Regions from separate parts of the Rheinheimera sp. ATLC3 genome, predicted to be linked through region 1. Evidence: predicted binding sites of a transcription regulator. Region 1 holds the regulator's gene; each other region holds the start of a gene.
What was found. The regulator sigma-54, encoded in region 1, starts transcription at its own class of promoters, with help from an activator protein. The targets are predictions, from matches to a motif close to TGGCANGNTNCNTGCTT.
Positions count from the first base shown of each region.

Region 2: a site for sigma-54 is predicted at 1,831-1,847, ahead of glnA (glutamate--ammonia ligase). Genes of this name have one in related genera too.
Region 3: a site for sigma-54 is predicted at 3,144-3,160, ahead of AC5SV9_RS05890 (PEP-CTERM sorting domain-containing protein). Genes of this name have one in related genera too.

Region 1 covers NZ_CM182103.1:1,825,356-1,832,166, forward strand. Annotated here, with positions in the region: gene AC5SV9_RS08510 (KpsF/GutQ family sugar-phosphate isomerase) at 1-626, shown strand, start outside; gene kdsC (3-deoxy-manno-octulosonate-8-phosphatase KdsC) at 627-1,181, shown strand; gene lptC (LPS export ABC transporter periplasmic protein LptC) at 1,178-1,732, shown strand; gene lptA (lipopolysaccharide transport periplasmic protein LptA) at 1,722-2,207, shown strand; gene lptB (LPS export ABC transporter ATP-binding protein) at 2,204-2,926, shown strand; gene AC5SV9_RS08535 (RNA polymerase factor sigma-54) at 2,979-4,466, shown strand; gene hpf (ribosome hibernation promoting factor) at 4,493-4,780, shown strand; gene ptsN (PTS IIA-like nitrogen regulatory protein PtsN) at 4,788-5,261, shown strand; gene rapZ (RNase adapter RapZ) at 5,258-6,121, shown strand; gene AC5SV9_RS08555 (HPr family phosphocarrier protein) at 6,121-6,390, shown strand; gene AC5SV9_RS08560 (Na+/H+ antiporter subunit G) at 6,431-6,793, opposite strand; gene AC5SV9_RS08565 (K+/H+ antiporter subunit F) at 6,803-6,811, opposite strand, start outside.
Region 2 covers NZ_CM182103.1:3,192,990-3,199,800, reverse strand. Annotated here, with positions in the region: gene typA (translational GTPase TypA) at 1-1,554, opposite strand, end outside; gene glnA (glutamate--ammonia ligase) at 1,901-3,310, shown strand; gene AC5SV9_RS14770 (DUF4124 domain-containing protein) at 3,435-3,953, shown strand; gene glnL (nitrogen regulation protein NR(II)) at 4,032-5,108, shown strand; gene glnG (nitrogen regulation protein NR(I)) at 5,113-6,522, shown strand; gene AC5SV9_RS14755 (Spy/CpxP family protein refolding chaperone) at 6,560-6,811, opposite strand, start outside.
Region 3 covers NZ_CM182103.1:1,245,871-1,252,681, forward strand. Annotated here, with positions in the region: gene AC5SV9_RS05865 (HvfX family Cu-binding RiPP maturation protein) at 1-303, shown strand, start outside; gene AC5SV9_RS05870 (sigma-70 family RNA polymerase sigma factor) at 296-946, shown strand; gene AC5SV9_RS05875 (DUF3379 family protein) at 939-1,640, shown strand; gene pnuC (nicotinamide riboside transporter PnuC) at 1,646-2,215, opposite strand; gene AC5SV9_RS05885 (ZIP family metal transporter) at 2,258-2,959, opposite strand; gene AC5SV9_RS05890 (PEP-CTERM sorting domain-containing protein) at 3,267-3,998, shown strand; gene AC5SV9_RS05895 (aspartate/glutamate racemase family protein) at 4,053-4,748, opposite strand; gene AC5SV9_RS05900 (putative quinol monooxygenase) at 4,848-5,198, opposite strand; gene nhaD (sodium:proton antiporter NhaD) at 5,246-6,700, opposite strand; gene nhaD (sodium:proton antiporter NhaD) at 6,781-6,811, opposite strand, start outside.

The sequences.
Region 1 (6,811 bases):
TTGGTATCAAGCTGATTGCCATGACAGGTAACCCGGCGTCTACCCTTGCCAAGCTGGCTGACGCTCACTTGTGTGTCAAAGTTGAACAAGAAGCCTGCCCACTAGGCTTAGCCCCGACAGCCAGTACCACGGCGACACTGGCCATGGGTGACGCACTGGCAGTCGCTTTGCTCGACGCCAGAGGCTTTTCTGCCGATGACTTTGCGCTATCACATCCTGGTGGCAGCCTGGGACGTAAGTTGTTATTGCGCCTGGAAGATATTATGCACACCGGCGAGCAGGTGCCGGCAGTGTTGTACAGTGCGACAATTAAAGATGCCTTGCTGGAAATCTCAAAAAAAGGCTTGGGTATGACAGCCGTTGTTGACGAGCAAGGCAAAATGGCTGGCGTATTTACCGATGGCGACCTGCGCCGTATTCTGGACCAGCGCTATGATATCCATAGCAACCAAATCGCTGACGTTATGACACGAAACTGTATCACGGCACAGGCACAACAATTAGCCGCTGAGGCGCTGCAGATAATGCAGCAGAAGAAAATTAACGGACTGATTATTATCGACGATGCCGGCAAACCTGTCGGTGCAATGAATATGCACGATCTGCTGCGGGCCGGGGTATTATAAATGTCACTTTTTAACAGCCTTTACACCCCTGTAAGTAACGATATTGTGCGTCGTGCCCGCGACATTAAGCTATTAATCTGCGATGTTGACGGTGTGTTTTCCGACGGACGCATTTATCTGGGTAATAACGCCGAAGAGCTTAAAGCCTTCCATACCCGGGACGGTTATGGCATTAAAGCACTACGCCAGGCCGGCATAGAGGTGGCGGTGATTACCGGTAGAAATTCAGCCATAGTGCAGCAACGGATGACATCATTAACCGTGCCTTATATCTATCAGGGGCAAGAAAATAAAACTGCTGCGTTTGAAGAATTACAGCAGCAACTGCAACTTCTGCCACAACAAATTGCCTACATCGGCGATGACTTAGCTGATTGGGTCGTAATGCAGCATTGCGGGTTGGCTGTTGCCGTAAACGATGCTCACCCCTATCTGGTCAAACATGCCCATTTTGTCACCAGCATACCTGGCGGGTTTGGTGCAGTGCGCGAACTATGCGACCTGCTGTTAATCAGTCAGGATAAATTCGGCCTATTTGATGGCAGTAGCACATGAGAAAAATACTGGTTTTACTCGTTCTGATACTGACCGGCACCGCTGCTTATCTTTGGTTTGAACCTACTGACAGCAATGATGCCTTGCAAACCGATCAGGAACTGATGCCTGACTATATTGCACAGAATATTACCCGACGACTGTTTGACAGTGATGGCTATCTGGTAGACAGCGTCAGTGCACAACGACTTGAACATTTTGAACTACTGGGATTTACACAGTTTGAAAAGCCAGTGTATACCCTGTATAACGAAGATCATCAGCCAAGCTGGCAAGCCAGTAGTCAATACGCGGTATGGTTCCCCCAGGATAAAATAATCCTTGAGCAACAGGTCAGAATTGATAGCCTGCAGCAAAATGAGCTTATTGACTGGCTTGAGACAGATACGCTGGAAATGCTGTTCCCTGACAACAAGTTACAAAACAACCAACCAGTGTTAATTCAGGGACAAGGCTTTTATATCAAAGGTAGTGGCATTAAAGCTGACTTGACCAGCAAAACTTTCCAGTTAGTACAACATGAGCAGACGGTATATCGTAATGAAGAATAATCTTATCTTAGCTCTGCTGCTAAGCAGCTCTGCGGTGATGGCTGCACAGCCAGACTACACCCAACAAATTCAGATCGATGCCGATAATCTGGTTTCAGTGCAGGAAAACGTCCTGACTTATCGTAATAATGTGGTGATTACACAAGGCTCACTACAGATGAAAGCCGACCAGCTGGAGATTAATGCCAGTGCAGGCAAGGGCAAAGAGGTATATATCGCTACCGGTTCACCCGTGAGTTATTCTCAGTTATTAGCGGATGGTAAGCCGGTTACCGCCACGGCAAGTGAAATGCGGTATGAGCCGTCAAACCGCACTCTGACGTTGAGTGGAGACGCAGAGCTGACGCAAAGCGGTAGTGTTGTCAAAGCGTCCATTATCAAATATAACGTGGAAAAACAGCAACTAAGTGCGGAAAGTAACGAGTCAAAACGCGTAACAACGATTTTTACGCCGGAGGAAAAGAATAATCCATGAAGTTAGTTGCTTCGCACCTGGCGAAAAGTTACAAAGGCCGGCAAGTTGTTAAAGATGTCAGCCTTGAAGTGAATGCAGGTCAGATCGTCGGTTTGCTCGGGCCCAATGGGGCAGGCAAAACGACGACTTTTTATATGATTGTCGGTCTGGTGCCATCAGACAAAGGTCATATCAGCCTGAACGACAAAGATATCACCTTCGACCCCATTCATACCCGGGCCCGTCAGGGCATAGGGTATCTGCCGCAGGAGAGTTCAATTTTCCGCAAGCTGACGGTATATGAAAACCTGCTGGCTATATTACAAACCCGCAAAGATCTCAGTGCCAGCAGACGCGAAGAAATAGCAGACGATTTACTGGAAGAATTTCATATTGGCCATATCAAGCATAGTCTTGGCATGAGCCTGTCTGGTGGCGAAAGGCGCAGGGTAGAGATAGCAAGGGCACTGGCAGCAGACCCGGCTTTTATTCTGCTCGACGAACCTTTTGCCGGCGTAGACCCAATATCAGTACTGGATATCAAAAAGATTATCCAGCATCTGTGTCAGCGCGGTATTGGTGTATTAATAACCGACCACAACGTGCGCGAGACGCTTGATGTCTGCGAAATTGCCTATATTGTCAGTCATGGCGAGCTGATTGCGTCGGGACCACCGCAAGAGGTATTGGCAAATCAGAAGGTCCGTGATGTATACCTCGGTGAGCAATTCAGGCTATAGTTAGCGAAAAACAATCTCAACACATTATTCAGTAGGATAACGGTAGAAGTAGATGAAGCCCTCTTTGCAACTTCGCTTAGGACAGCAACTTACCATGACGCCGCAGTTGCAGCAGGCTATACGCTTGTTACAGCTGTCAACGATTGAGTTGCAACAGGAAATTCAGGAAGCATTGGATGCCAATCCATTGCTGGAAGCCGAAGACGACTATGACAGTTTTTCTGCTGATGCCAAAGACACCTCAGATCCTTCCTCACTCAACTCTACCGACTCAGAACAGATAGCAGACGACAACTATGAGCCGAGCGAACCTGACAGCAGTGAAGCGATGTCAGAGCAGAATATTCAGGAAGACTTGCCGCTGGACAACAACTGGGATGATTTGGTTAGTGCAGCGCCGGTAAGTGCCGGAAACAGCGGCAGCGATGAAGATTTTGTCTATCAGGGTGAAACCAGTGAAACGTTACAGGACTACCTGCGCTGGCAAATGCAACTTACGCCCTTCTCGGATACTGACCGGGCAATAGCTGAAATTATTATTGAAGCCATTGACGACAATGGCCTGTTGACCATCAGCTGCGAGGAGATTCTGGAGTCGCTGGGGATAGAGGATATCGAAGCCGACGAAGTTGAAGCCGTCATTAAGCGTATTCAGTTATTCGACCCGGTGGGGGTTGGTGCCAGATCTATTCAGGAGTGTTTGCTGGTTCAACTACGCCAGTTTGCCGCGGATACCCCCTTCCTGTCAGCTGCGCAAAGCATGATCCGTGACCATACAGAACTTTTAGCTAACCGTGACTTTCGTTCTTTGATGCGTGTGACTAAACTGAAAGAAGACGAGTTACGGGAAGTCATGCGGCTGATCCATAGCCTTAACCCCCGCCCAGGCGCTGACGTTATTCGTGAAGAGCAACAATACGTTATTCCGGACGTTAGCGTGATAAAAGTAAAAGGCCGTTGGCAGGTTGAACTAAACCCTGACGCTATGCCTAAAGTACGTATAAACCAGCAGTATGCCGCGATGTCGCGTACCGCAAAAAATAGCGCAGATACCCAGTTTATCCGCTCTCATCTGCAGGAAGCAAAATGGTTTCTGAAAAGTCTGGAAAGCCGCAACGAAACGTTATTAAAAGTGGCAAATTGTATCGTTCAGCAGCAGCAGGCTTTTTTTGAGCACGGAGAGGAAGCGATGAAGCCTATGGTGTTAAATGACGTTGCCGAAATGGTTGGCATGCATGAATCGACAATCTCGCGAGTCACGACGCAGAAATATATGCATACACCCCGGGGTATATTTGAGCTTAAATTCTTCTTTTCCAGCCATGTGAGTACAGAAAGTGGTGGAGAATGTTCTTCGACAGCTATTCGTGCATTTATTAAGAAATTAGTGGCGGCGGAGAATCCGGCCAAACCGCTTAGTGACAGTAAAATGGCCGATATTCTGATGGAACAGGGCATTAACGTTGCGCGGCGTACCATCGCTAAGTATCGTGAGTCTCTGTATATTCCGCCGTCAAATCAACGCAAGACCTTGCTGTAAATAAGCCTAAAAGAAGGAATATGTCTATGCAAATCAATCTGACCGGTCGCCATGTTGAAATCACCACTGCCTTAAAACAATACGTAGATAGTAAATTTGCCAAACTGGAAAGGCACTTTGATCATATAAACAATGTACATGTGATCCTAAACGTGGAAAAATTGAAACAGATTGCTGAAGCTAAGCTGCATCTTAATGGTGCTGAAGTATTCGCAGTATCTGAAGATGAAAATATGTATGCTGCCATAGACCAGTTGATAGACAAGTTAGATCGCCAGGTCATTAAGCATAAAGAGAAAATAGCCCGACACTGATTAGATTATGACGAATTTAACCGCAATGCTTACCGAGAACTGCACTAAAAGTGCAGTTCTTTTTAACAGCAAGAAACGTATTCTGGAATATATTGCTGAGCTAGCACATCAGCGCCTGCCAGACATATCTGAGTACAGTATCCTTGAAGCTCTGATGACCCGGGAAAAACTAGGCTCTACAGGCATAGGTGGCGGCATTGCGATCCCCCATGGCAAACTCAAAACTGTCACTCAGCCGGTGTTAGTATTCGTAGTCAGTAAAGAAACGATTCCGTTTGACGCGATAGACAATCAACCGGTCGATATATTCTGCGCGATTCTGATCCCGGAAGATCAGTGTCAGGCTCATTTAAGTACACTGGCAGGCATCGCCAAACTATTGAGCCAGAAAGAGCTGACTAAAAAAATCCGTCATGCAGAAACAAACCAGCAGTTATACCAGTTGCTGGTCGACTACAGCTCAATGGAAACAGCAAAATGAAGCTGTTGGTAGTTAGTGGTCGTTCCGGTTCAGGCAAATCTGTTGCCTTACGTGTGATGGAAGACCTTGGCTACTACTGTGTAGATAACATCCCTGTTAATTTGCTACCAACGCTGGCCACTACAGTGATGGGGCAGTACGAGCGTGTTGCTGTCAGTATAGATGTTCGAAATCTGCCACAAGACCCCGATGAGCTGGCTGAGATCCTGTCCTATCTGCCACGAAAGCTGGATTTAACTATTCTGTATCTGGACGCCGATCATGCCAGTTTAATTAAGCGCTTCAGCGAAACCCGTCGCCTGCACCCGTTATCCCATCAGGCGATGTCACTGGACGATGCTATATCCCGCGAGCAGCAATTACTTGACCCGATATCCAGCCGGGCTGACCTGTACATTGATACTACTGAGTTAAATGTGTATCAGTTGGCTGAGCAGCTGCGCGAACGTATTCTGGGCCAAAAAACCGGCCGACTGGTCATTCTGTTTGAATCTTTCGGCTTTAAATATGGCATCCCTAAAGATGCCGATTTTGTATTTGATGCCCGTTTCCTGCCCAATCCACACTGGGAGCCGGATTTAAAGCCGCTGACCGGGCTGGACCAGCCAGTCAAAGACTATCTGGCTTCTGAACCGGTAGTCGCCAAGTATATCTGGCAAATAAACAGTTTTATCAGTACCTGGCTACCGCATCTGGAACGTAATAATCGCAGCTATTTAACAATTGCAATTGGCTGCACCGGCGGCCAACACCGTTCTGTCTATATCGTTGAAAGCCTGGCTGAAAGTTACCGTAACTTAAGAGACGACGTGCAAACACGCCATCGTGAGTTGGTACGCCATCACGGCAGAGCAAGCTGATGAAGTGCAGTGAAGAAGTCACTATTGTAAATCAACTTGGGTTACATGCCCGGGCAGCCACCAAGCTGGCACAGTTATGTCAGCAGTTTCAGGCAAAAATTGAACTGGTACAGGAAGATAAGACAGCAGACGCTAGCAGTGTGCTGGCACTGCTGATGCTGGCGAGTAGCAAAGGCAAGACATTGCTGGTTTGTGCAGATGGTGAAGACGCTACACAGGCGCTACGAGCCGTCGCCGATCTTATTAAAAACGGCTTCGACGAAAACTAGCTACGCTAATAACCCTTTGTACACCGCCATTCAATCTTAGCTACACATTCCTATCATGCGCTTTCACCTGAGCAGGGGGTATTTTATCCAACCCACGTGTTTTACTGATCGCAGTCAGTTTATGATGTAACGCTGTTTTAATCAGCATATGAGCACTGATTGGTGCTGTGATCAGCAGAAAAATAGTAATCAACAGTTCGTGAATACTCACATCTCCGGTCAGGCTGAAGAAAAAAATTGACCCCAGCAGTATGCCGCCCATACCAAGCGTTGTGGCTTTGGTCGGCCCGTGCAGACGCATAAAAAAGTCAGGCATCCTGGTCAGACCGATAGACCCTATCAACACAAAGCTGCCGCCCAGTAGCAGAAAAAACGCGATTGCCCATTCCATCCAGTGTTGCATAGTACTCTCCTACTCGAT
Region 2 (6,811 bases), 1.4 Mb from region 1:
AATAAACATGCGGCCACGCTCCTGCAGTGAGAAAATCGCGTAACCCGCTGCTTTACCCATCGCATTTGAAATCATTACGCCATTTTGACGCTGACCGATAGTACCGCCTTTATGCTCACCGTAGTGATCAAAGCTATGATACATCAAACCCGTACCTGAGGTGATTGTCATGAACTCGGTACGGAAACCAATCAGACCACGGCTTGGCATCAGGAAGTCCATACGGATACGGCCTTTACCATCTGGCTGCATATTGGTCATTTCGGCTTTACGCTCACCCATTTTCTCCATGATCGACCCCTGATGAGGCTCCTCACAGTCAATGGTCACGTTCTCCATTGGTTCCATTTTCACGCCATCAACCACTTTCATGATCACTTCCGGGCGTGATACCGCTAATTCGAAACCTTCACGGCGCATGTTCTCAATCAATACGCCAAGGTGCAGTTCACCACGGCCTGATACTTTAAATTTGTCACCGTCATCGGTTTCTTCAACCCGCAGTGCCACGTTATGTTTCAGTTCGTTATTTAAGCGTTCTAAAATCTGGCGTGACGTAACAAACTTACCTTCTTTACCGGCAAACGGAGAGGTGTTTACCTGGAAGGTCATCGTAACAGTAGGTTCATCTACCTGCAGCGCCGGTAAAGCTTCAACTTTAGTGGTTGCACAGATGGTATCAGAGATTTTTAGTTCACCAAGGCCGGTAAAGGCAACGATATCACCGGCAGAAGCTTCTGTTGTTTCAACACGCTCTAAGCCTAAATAACCAAATACCTGACCCACTTTACCGTTGCGCTTGCTGCCGTCTGCACCGACGATTGTTACCTGCTGGTTAGGTTTTAAGGCACCACGTTTAATACGGCCGATACCGATGATGCCTAAATAGCTTGAGTAATCCAGCTGCGATACCTGCAACTGCGTTTCGCCATCGAGCTCAACCGCTGGTGGTGCAACATGATCCACAATCGCCTGGAACAAGTCAGTAATATCCGCTTTAGGCTCGTTGTGATCCAGCGTTGCCCAGCCATTTAGCGCAGAGGCATACACAATCGGGAAGTCCAACTGCTCATCGGTAGCGCCTAAGTTATCGAACAGGTCAAACACCTGGTCAATAACCCAATCCGGACGTGCACCCGGGCGGTCAATTTTATTTACAACAACAATCGGTTTTAAGCCATGAGCAAAAGCTTTTTGCGTAACAAAACGGGTCTGCGGCATCGGGCCGTCTACTGCGTCTACCAGCAATAACACCGAGTCGGCCATAGACAGAACACGCTCTACCTCACCACCGAAATCAGCGTGGCCCGGCGTATCCAGAATATTAATATGGTAGCCGTTCCAGCGTACTGACGTATTTTTCGCCAGAATAGTAATACCGCGCTCAGACTCCTGCGCGTTGGAGTCCATGACGCGCTCCTGCATTTTTGCGCGGGCATCGAAGGTGCCAGACTGCTGCAGCAGTTTGTCAACCAAAGTGGTTTTACCATGGTCAACGTGCGCAATAATGGCAACGTTGCGCAGCTTATCTAAATTTGTTGCAGTGACGCTCATGTGAACTATCCTCTGTGGCACTAGATGACCATAATGACCACCAGGCAAAACTAACTGAAACGAAAGGGCGCACATTCTACTCTGTTTTTACAAGGAAAGAAAAACTGCAACTGAGAATTAGGCAAATTTTTTTAGCGAACAGTAAATCAATGACTAGACTTAACCCTGCAACCAATGCACCATCAAGATGCACATAGGCACCTAATTGGTGCAACTTCAAAATTAATAGCCCAATATACTTAGGTAAAGTACATATATTTCATGGTGTTAAAGCTTTGGCACATATCTGGCATTTATTGGAGCAACACCGCTAAATCAGTTCAAAACAGATTAATTGGAGGAATGCATGTCTGCATCATCTGTACTGAGTTTAATTAAAGAAAATGAAGTGAAGTTTGTAGATTTACGTTTTACTGATACCAAAGGTAAAGAGCAGCACGTGACAGTTCCTGCAAACCAGATTACCGAAGATTTCTTTGAAGACGGCAAAATGTTCGACGGTTCATCTATTCTGGGCTGGAAAGGCATTAATGACTCAGACATGATCCTGATGCCAGACGCCTCAACTGCCGTACTGGATCCTTTCTTTGAAGAAACAACGCTAAACATTACTTGTGATGTTATCGAACCAAGCACCATGCAAGGCTACGAGCGTGACCCACGTTCAATTGCAAAACGTGCAGAAGAATACCTTAAATCAACCGGTATTGCGGACACTGTTTTATTTGGCCCTGAACCAGAATTCTTCATGTTTGATGACATCCGGTTTGAAACAAACATGTCTGGTTCATTCTTCAAAATTAACTCAACAGAAGCAGCCTGGAACTCAGGCACCAGCTATGAAGATGGCAACAAAGGCCACCGCCCTGGCATCAAAGGCGGTTACTTCCCATTGCCACCAGTAGATTCAGGCCATGATATCCGTAGCGCCATGTGTATGGTGCTGGAAGAAATGGGTCAGACAGTTGAAGCGCACCACCATGAAGTAGCGACCGCTGGCCAGAATGAAATTGCAACTAAATTCAACAGCTTAACTAAAAAAGCGGACGAAGTTCAGCAGTTAAAATACGTTATCCATAACGTAGCTCATCTGTATGGCAAAACCGTTACCTTCATGCCAAAACCACTGGTTGGTGATAACGGTTCAGGTATGCACTGCCACCAGTCACTGGCAAAAGACGGCGTTAACCTGTTTGCAGGTGATAAATACGCAGGTTTGTCAGAACTGGCTCTGTACTATATTGGCGGTATCATTAAGCATGCAAAAGCCATCAATGCTTTTACCAACCCATCAACTAACTCGTACAAGCGTTTAGTGCCGCACTTTGAAGCACCGGTAATGCTGGCTTATTCTGCACGTAACCGTTCTGCTTCTATCCGTATTCCGTTGGTACCAAGTGCTAAAGCACGCCGCATTGAATGTCGCTTCCCGGATCCTGCAGCTAACCCTTACCTGGCATTCACTGCTCAGTTGATGGCGGGTTTAGACGGTATCCAGAACAAGATCCACCCAGGCGATGCAATGGATAAAGATCTTTACGACTTACCAGCTGAAGAAGCAGCGAATATTCCTCAGGTGTCTACTTCATTAGAAGAGTCACTGAATGAGCTGGATAAAAACCGTGCAATCTTCACCAAAGGCGGCGTAATGTCTGATGCGATGATCGATGCCTACATCGATATTAAACGTGCTGAAGCCCGCAAGGTTGCAGTTGCTGTTCATCCGCTTGAATTTGAACTGTACTACAGCGTGTAACAACAGTCTGATTGATAAAAGCTCACTTCGGTGAGCTTTTTTTTTTGTAGAAAAACAATACAAAGCAGGCTAGAGTAGCCATTTAGAACAACAGAATAATAATAAAATATAAATGGATTAATGCATGAATAAAGTGTTGTTTACCTTGCTAGTATTGTTTTCAGCCAACTTATTACAAGCGCAGGAAAGTAAGAAAGTTTTCGTCACCCGGGATGCAAACGGCGTTCTGGTGTTTTCTGACAGCCCACAACCCGGTGCAGAAGAAGTGAACCTGTCAAGCCGGGCCAATATCATGGAAGCAACAGATCCAACCCTTCCTTCCCGTAAACAGCCGGCGAAAGAGCCGTTCAAGGTTGAAATTGCACAACCCGAAGATCAGGGTACAGTACGTGACAACACTGGCTCAGTGTACGTATCTGGCAAAATCAGCCCAATGTTCGAACGTGGTTTGCGCGTACGTTTACTGTTAGATGGTAAACCCCAGGCAGAGCCGCAGAACAACGCAGTATTTATCTTGCGGGATATAGAACGTGGCGAACATAAACTGCAGATGGAGCTTTTTGACCAAAGCGGCAAGCTTATTGCAACAAGTCCTGTAACGACCTTCTATTTACATAGAGCTTCGGTAATTTCACCAAATTAGTGCATACGCTATGCAATTCAGTCTAAGCTGAATTACACTGTTTTAGCTTCGCACCAGTTTGGTGCAAAGGATAAAACAGTGGCCAATACCGTGATAAGCACAGAACAATTACATATCCATATCAGTGAACATTTAACGACTGCGGTCATGCTGCTCGATGCGCAGCTGACCGTACGCTATTTCAATACTGCCTGCTGTGCTGTGCTCGGACTAGGTGAAAAACGTCTTAGCGAGCAGTATTTTCCGGATCTGTTTTTGCACTGCGATATTACAGCGCAACACTTTACCAGCGCATTAAGCAGTAAGCAGGGGTTTGGCGTCAGCGATGTGCAGGCCGTACTGGCTGATGGCCGCCATTTGTTGCTGGATATCTCAGTAACACTGTGCGAAACACCGGTGGAACATCTGTTATTAGAGCTACGCCAGGTAGACCAGCAACGCAAGATAAGCCTTGAAAACTTGCAACAGCATCAGCACCTTGCGGCGCGTGAGTTGATACGGGGCCTGGCCCACGAAATAAAAAACCCACTGGGTGGCTTACGTGGCGCAGCCCAGCTGCTGGAAGAGTCTTTGCCGGAAGAACTGACCGAGTATACCCAGTTAATTATTGCCCAGGCGGACCGGCTGCGAAACCTGGTTGATCGCCTGCTCGGCCCCTACCGCCCGGCTCAGAGAACCCGCAGCAACCTACACCAGATGATAGAACAAGTGCGTCAACTGGCTATTATGGACAACGCCGGACAAGTGCAATTTTACCGGGACTACGATCCGAGCATTCCGGATTTTGCATTCGACCCTGAGCTGCTGGAGCAAGCGCTACTAAACATTGTTCGCAATGCCCAGCAAGCCCTGGATCACACTGAGAACCCAGTTATCAGCCTGCAGAGCAGAGTACTGCATCAGCATACGCTGCATGGTAAACGCTATAAACTGGTGGCACTGATCAGGGTAATCGACAATGGCCCCGGTATACCAACAGAGATAAAAGACACGCTGTTTTACCCGATGGTTAGTGGTAAAGCCGGCGGTACCGGTCTGGGGCTTTCCATTGCGCAAACCCTTATCCATCAACATGGTGGCTGGATAGACTGTGACAGTTGGCCTGGCCACACCGAATTTACTTTATACCTGCCTATTGCAGACACTGAGGATTGAACTGATGAGTCATACTGTCTGGATTATTGATGACGACAATTCCATCCGTTGGGTTCTGGAAAAAGCCCTGGCCCGGGCGGATATTTTATGCGAGAGCTATGCATCTGCAGATTTGATGCTGCAAAGGCTGGAATACGATCAACCTGCTGTGGTGGTATCCGATATCCGGATGCCGGGCACCGACGGCATGGCACTTTTGAGCAGACTGCAGGAGCTGGCGCCTGAGCTACCGGTCATCATCATGACAGCCCATTCCGATCTGGACAGCGCGGTAAATGCATTTAAGCGTGGCGCCTTTGAATATTTGCCCAAACCCTTTGATGTCAATGACGCAGTTGCATTGATTAGCCGGGCACTGGAACATGCGCTGGCAAGGCAACCCAAACATAAATCTGCTGCGCCGTCCCTGTCGCCGGAAATCATTGGCGAAGCGCCAGCGATGCAGGAAGTATTTCGCGCCATTGGCCGTCTGGCCCGCTCCAGTATCAGTGTACTGATAAATGGTCAATCCGGTACCGGTAAAGAGTTAGTCGCCGGCGCACTGCATAAGCACAGCCCTCGGGCAGAGCACCCTTTTATCGCTCTGAATATGGCTGCGATCCCTAAAGATCTGATTGAATCTGAATTGTTTGGCCATGAAAAAGGGGCTTTTACCGGTGCAAATAATCTGCGTAAAGGCAGGTTTGAACAAGCCGACGGCGGCACTTTATTTCTCGACGAAATAGGTGATATGCCGCTTGATGTACAGACTCGCTTATTGCGCGTGCTGGCCGATGGCCAGTTTTACCGGGTCGGCGGCCATCAGGCTATTGGCGTAGACGTAAGGATCATAGCTGCGACACACCAGAACCTGGAGCAACTGGTCAGTGAAGGTAAATTTCGTGAAGATTTGTTTCATCGCCTGAATGTTATCAGAGTACATTTGCCGCAATTGAAAGAACGCAAGCAAGATATACCGAAACTGGCGCAGCATTTTTTACAATTAGCGGCGAAAGAACTGAATGTAGAAGCAAAAATATTAACCAAAGAAGCCGAACAGTTCCTTACACAGCTTGACTGGCCAGGCAACGTACGCCAGTTGGAGAATACGTGCCGCTGGTTAACCGTAATGGCCAGCGGTAAACATATAGTCGTCACAGACTTACCCCCGGAGTTGACCACACCACCTAAAAGCAGTGCTTTGTCTATCAGCCAGAAAGATGGTAGCTGGCAGGATATGCTGGCGGGCTGGATCAGCCATAAACTTAACGCTGGCGAAGAAAATATTCTGGCAGAGGCAGGTCCGGAATTTGAGCGCACTGTATTGCAGCAGGCTTTGCATTTTACCCATGGCCATAAGCAGGAAGCCGCTAAGCGGCTTGGTTGGGGGCGTAATACCCTGACCCGTAAACTCAAAGAGTTAAATATAGAGTAGCGATAACGCCGCTACTCTATATTTGCCACCATGGCAATTAAGAAGACTGCCGCTGTAGTTTTTTCTGCTGCCATTGCTGATGTTTTTCAGCCAGTTGTTGGCGCTGCTCTTCTGTTAGCACCTGTAATACCTGGTGCTGCAGCTTCAACATCATCAACCTTTTTTCCAGGGCCTGCTGTTGCTGCTGTTCCAACAATTGTCGGGCGGCACTTTCGTCAAACTGCTCAGCCATTAATAAAGCCTGCATTTGCTGATGCGCTGAGCCATCCCGGCGCTTGCCTTTGGCTTC
Region 3 (6,811 bases), 580 kb from region 1:
TGGCCAAATGGCTGGCTGGCGATTGCCGATAGCAGCAGCTGGCTGGCAAACGAGCAGGTTGTTAACTCGGCGCAGCAGCTCAGTGCAGCCCGCAACATATTGCAGGAGCACGGTAATTACGACTGGCTGACCAGCAATGGCAGCATTGTTATCCTGAACAATGGTATTGAGTTCGCTGCTACCTACTTTTTAATGCTCGTCAGTCTGTTTTTTAGCGGTGGCGGCCGCTATACCAGTGTCGATTATTACCTGATGCGCAAAGTACCGGGTCAGCGAACTGTACCGGAGCTACAACATGGGTGAGCTACATTTTTTGCCAGCACAACGAAATAACGCTAGGCTGGCAGCAGAATCAACCAAAGATAACAGGCCGATGGCTGAAAACTCTGCAACAACACTGACAAGCAATAACGCTGCAGTGGTAGCCTTTGACAACAGTGGCAGCAAAACCAAGCGTTATGAGCAGCTGGTGCAGCTGTATCATGCTGATGTATACCGCTATGGCTATTGGCTGTGCAAAGACCCGGATATAGCCCAGGATCTGGTACAAGAAACCTTTCTGCGGGCCTGGAAAAGCCTTGATAGCTTGCTTGATGCCGGTGCTGCCAAAGCCTGGTTAATCACGATAGTACGGCGGGAAAACGCCAGGCGCTTCGAGCGGCGTCAGTTTGATTATGATGATGCAACCGAGCAGGAAAGCCTGCCCGATACCAGCCAGACCAGTGCCGAACAGGACTGTGATAATGACACATTGCGCCGCCATATGGCGGCATTAGCTGAAGAATACCGCGAGCCTTTGGTATTGCAGGTTCTTGGTGGCTTTAGCAGCGACGAGATAGCCGCTGTGCTGCAATTGAATGTAAACACCGTTAACACCCGGCTATTCCGGGCGCGTAAATTACTGCGCGACAGCCTGATGCAACAAGGGGGATCCAGCCATGGATAACACTGAATTACGCCGTATTTTAATGGCAGATCCTTTTAGCACTGAGCCAAAAGTACTGGCCGCAATTGCCAACGACAACGACCTGCGCAGTTTTGCCTGTGAATTACAGCAACAGCAGCGCCAGTTAGAAGATGCACTACATATCCCGGTACCGCCGATGCTGGCAGAGCGCTTGTTGCAGATACCACAGCAACAGCAAAAGCCACGCCGTAACTGGTTTACACCGCTGGCGATGGCGGCCAGTATTGCTGTAGTTTCAGTATTAGGCTTACAACTTTACTACAACAGCTTTGCAACAGATTTAGGCGGTCATGCTCTGGCCCATGTTTACCATGAAGAAAACTACCTGCTAAAGCATGCACAAGTGCAGCCGGTCAGTGCAGTAAATCTGAAACTTGCAGACTTTGATGCCAGCCTGCAAGACTGGCAGGACGACATTATTTATGCCCGTTACTGTACCTTTCAGGGGGTGCGCTCTTTGCATCTGGCAGTAAAAACCGACAGCGGCTATGCCACGATCTTTGTGGTACCCAAAGAAGTTGAGTTGGCCTTTAAAGCACAGTTTGCCGATGAACGTTATCAGGGCATCACTCTGGCTATGCCTAAAGCAAACGTGGTCATCGTCAGCAGTAACGCCACTGATTTGCAGCAGCTGCCGCAGAAACTGCAGGATAAACTCATTTTTTCAGCCTAACCGGCTTAGTCCTGTGTAAGGCTGGCATTGCGTAACCTACGCCACAGGTATAAGCCGTACCAGGCGTTAAACCAGAAGCCAATATAGACGATAGCGGTCAGCTGTAACTCACGCGAAAAATACAGCGGTACCGCTACCGTGTTCACAACAAGCCAGAACCACCAGGTTTCGAGTTTGCGGTTCATCAATAAAAACTGCGCAATCACGCTGAACATCAAAATAGCGGAATCAATAAAGGGGGCATAGGCATCCGTCATGCTGTGTAATATGTAGCCGTACAGCAACGTTACCAGTGCTGCCAGAGCGCTGTAGCCCACCAGACGCCACAGTGGCGTATTCGTAACCTGTTTGACGCCGCTTTGCCGGCCCCATTGATACCAGCCTATGCAGTTGGTGGCGACGAAGAACAGCATCAGCAGCACCTCAGCATAAAGTTTGACCTGATAAAACAGTGCGGAAAACAATAGGCAACCAATAATACCCAGCCACCAGGTATGAATGCTATTGCGCGCTGCCAGAAATACAGCCAGCAGATAAAACCCGTTCGCCGCATACTCCAGATATGCTGTTTCCATGCCATTATCCTGTAAATAACGTTGTAAACCTAAGCAACCAACCTATTGATGTGCCAGCATAAAGCCTGTCATACCGAGCATAAACCCCAGCACTGTGCCCATTGGTGGGCCCCAGTGACGCGCCAGCTTTACCTGCGGTGCCATATCCTGAAACACCGAATACAGGATACCGCCGGCGGCAAATAGCATCATCGCACTCACTATGACCGGCTGCTGCTGTAACCAAACATAACCGACAAGGCCGGCAGCCGGGCCAAGTAGCGCCATAGCGCTGAAACTGATGATCAGCCGCCATTTAGAGCCATCAGAGGGGTTGAGCTCCCGGTAAGCATTAAAACCTTCGGGTAGATTTTGTAATGCAATAATACCGGCTAATAAGATGGCTGTATTAGGATCTGCACTAAACGCGGCACCAAGCGCAACCGATTCCGGGATAAAATCTGCCAGCATTGCCGCGAGCTGACTGGCCGGCGTATTGGCTTTTTTCAATATAATATCCAGCAGCATAAAGCCAAAACCACCGGCAACAAACCACAGCGCTGCGGGTATAACCGCCTGATGCTTTATGCCTTCAGGCACCAGTACCAAAGCAACTGCAGATAACAGCGCACCGGCACCAAAGGCCAAAACACTGTGGCGAAACTCTTTTTCCAGCCAATGTGGCCGGATATGCTCAACGGCAGCCAATAACGCACCAGCTGGCATCGCCAGGCCGGCAGCAAAGGTGCAGAGTATAATTATCAATAAAGTATCCAGGCCCTGCCCTCAACGCTATGCGAAACCGTGGTTAACAACCTAACCATTTTTACCAAGTCTCGCAATGCTTGCTTTATCGGGTTGCACATCACGCACACTCAATACCGTCAAAAAAGTTTACACACATCAACACCATTGATTATAACTAAATGAATTTAAACAAAAATAATACAGGCACGCTTTTTGCTGACGTTGCGCAATTGTACAGACATTAACATTTATTCATGGAGAGAAAAAATTGAAGTTACTTAAAACAATACTATGCGCTACTGGTTTAATGGTCTCTAGTGCAGCAATGGCCGGTCCGATTTTAATTATTAATGGTGCAAACCAAACTACTGAACCAGGTACTACCTCAGCGCTGACAGATAACCTTAAAACCTTACACGAAGCCGTTGGCAACACAGTAACTATCGTTGACGATCTGCTGGGTGATTTATCTTCTTACGCTCAGGTATGGGACGTACGCTTTTTCAATGCCGCAGCCTTGGACAGTATCGACCAGACAGCCTACAGCAACTATCTGGTAAATGGTGGTGGCTTGTTTTTGATGGGCGAAAACAGCAATTTTATGGAACGGAATAACTCAGTACTGTCGCTAATCTCCTCTCTGGGTGGCGGCGATCTTGGCTATAACGATTGCTCTGATGGTACTCAGATGGTACATGCACCTTTTACCGGCCCGAATGATGTGTCTGAGGTTAATTACGCTGCGTCGGGCTGTTTTAATAATAAAGGAACCGGTCAGTGGATCACGTCGAGGGCTGACGGCTCTGTCGGTTCAGGTGTCGCCTTTACTGCTGGCAGCCTGGCTAATGCTATGGCTGGTGCCTTGACAACAATCCTGGATGTGAATTTTATGATGAACGACTTTGATCTGCCTAATTCACAACAATTGACGAAAAACCTGATTGCTTTTGTGGGTGAGCAAACTGAGAATCCATCTAATCCGGTACCGGCACCTGCCAGTATTTTTATTCTGGGCAGCGCTCTGGTGGCGTTAAGATTACGCCGTAAACAAAAGTAAACCGCTAGCCTGGTTGTAAGCCGCCGGTCAGGGCGGCTTTTTTATGCCTGCCGCTTAGCCTTTTAATGCCCTATCTACTGCTGCTTCGGCATGTAGCAGTGTGGTGTCAAATAACGGTACTGCCGCATCCGCTTTGCCTACCAGCAAACCAATCTCTGTACACCCCAGAATTATCGCATCCACACCTTGCCAGGCTAGCCCTGCCATCATACGCCGCACTGTCTGTTTCGACTCCGGGTTAATAATCCCCTGACATAACTCCTGATAAATAATCTGATGCAGACTATCGCGTTCGGCGTCATTTGGCAGCAGTACTTCTATGCCATATTGGTCATTCAGATATTCACGGTAAAACGGTTGTTCCATGGTAAATTTAGTACCAAGCAAGCCTACCCGGCTAAAACCGGCCTGTTTAACCGCCATAGCCGTTGCGTCGGCAATATGCAGCAGAGGAATGCTTACCGCTGCTTCAATGCTGCCGGCAACTTTATGCATAGTATTAGTACACAACACAATAAAATCGGCCCCGGCCAACTCTAGCGAGCGAGCCGCATCAGCGAGCATGGCACCGGCGGCGTTCCAATCGCCGGCATGTTGTAAACGCTCGATATCGTGAAAATCAACGCTATACAAAATACACCGGGCGGAATGTAAACCACCCAACTGCTGTTTCACGCCTTCGTTTATTGCCCGGTAGTAAGGAATGGTCGACTCCCAGCTCATACCACCAATCAACCCTATCGTTTTCATAATTTGCTCGTCGGTGCACTTAAAAGTACTAAGCTAGCATAGTACTTTGCAAAAAAAACCCTGCAATGCAGGGCTTTTTGTTTCTAGCAGAATCAGGCTTCAGCTTAATGCAGGCGCATCGAAATTGGCTGGCTCGTCGCTGTAAATGCATACGTTCCAGTCCGCTGCCAGGCCGTCTTCGGCTAAGCAGTAGGTTTCAAAGAAGTGCTTTATCTCAGCGCGCTGGCAGTGCGCTTCAAAGCTTGACAAGTCGGCCCAGATTTCGTTAAAGGCAATAGGAAAGCTTTTGCCTTCAGCAAAAGGGCTTTCTATCTGACGTGTCACAATGTACTGCAAACAGCCGTCTTCACGGTTACTGTTTGGTTCCAGGCTCTGCAGCACTTGAAACAATTCATCGGCCTTGCCCGGTTTGGGCAGAAACTGAGCAATACAATACACTTTTTTAGACATCTGTTCCCCCGACACGGTGCTATCGGTTGATAGCACCTTATTCTTTATTAATGAGCGGCAGCGCTGCTGAACACATCAAATAAATGCGCATTCAGGTATAAATGGGTAACAACACTGGCACCGTAGCCCAACAGTATCACCGGCGCCCACTTTAAATGACCGGCGAAGGTGTAGTAGCCGCGTGCCTGCCCCATTAATGCAACGCCCGCAGCAGAACCAATAGACAATAAGCTGCCACCAACACCGGCAGTTAGTGTAATCAGCAGCCACTGACCGTGTGACATTGCCGGCTCCATCGTCAATACAGCAAACATCACCGGAATGTTATCCACCACAGATGACATTAAACCTAAAATAACGTTCGCAAATGTCGGATTACCGCTGCCATACAAACCGACTGACAACATTTCCAGATAACCGATATAACCGAGGCCACCGACACACATTACCACGCCGTAGAAAAACAGTAAGGTGTCCCATTCGGCGCGGGCAATACGGTTAAAGACATCAAATGGCACTATTTGGCCCAGCGCGCGAATACGCTCTATGTCGCCTTCACGCTCTGCCATCGCTTTTTTCCGTGCCAGTGAGCCGGGCAGCGTTTTACGCAGAAAGAAGCCAAAAAACTGTAGCAGGCCCAGCCCTGTCATCATGCCAAGCACAGGCGGTAAATCCAGCCAGGAGTGATATAACACCGCCAGCGCAATAGTGGCCAAAAACAGCGTTAGAATGCGCAGCGCACCGCGTTTGAGTTCAACATCTTCCTGCAGCGCAGCCGGGTAACGCCGTTCAACAAAAAAGCTCATGATAATGGCCGGTACCAGGTAGTTCACTACAGCCGGAACAAACAGCGTAAAGAATTCATTAAAAGTAACAATACCCGCCTGCCATACCATCAGCGTGGTAATATCGCCAAACGGAATAAAGGCGCCGCCGGCATTGGCTGCAACAACGATATTAACGCAGGTAAGATTAATAAAACGTTTGTCGCCTTCGGCAACTTTCATCACCACCGCGCACATCAGCATAGCGGTGGTCATGTTGTTGGCAAAAGACGAAATAACAAATGCCAGAACACCACTGATCCAAAACAGTGTCCGATAGCTGAAACCACGGCGTATCATCCAGGCCCGTAATGCATCAAACAACCGCCGCTCTTCCAGTGCGCTGATGTAAGTCATCGCGACCAGCAAAAATAGCATTAATTCTGCGAACTCAAGCAAAGTGTGCCTGAAAGCGTCCGACGTTACGCCAGGAATGCCCTGCTGCATATATTTCCAGGCAATAAGCGCCCAGATAATACCAGCTGCGACCAGCACCGGTTTGGATTTACGTAAATGAAGTTTCTCCTCGGCCATGACCAGCAGGTAAGCCAGGCCAAACAACACCAGAGAAATAATACCCACAGGGGCTAACGTAAGGTTAAGGCTGCCAGTTTCGGCAAAAGCAACAGGAGAGAATAACGCGCACAACAACAGGTACAGCACAGACTGCTTCACAATTTTTGTCCTCAGTTCTGAAAGAAACCCGCCCGGCGGACACCGGACGGCACATTATAAAACACTTTGATTAGAATATTTACTCAGCCGACAGTAAAAACTGAAAAACTTGCG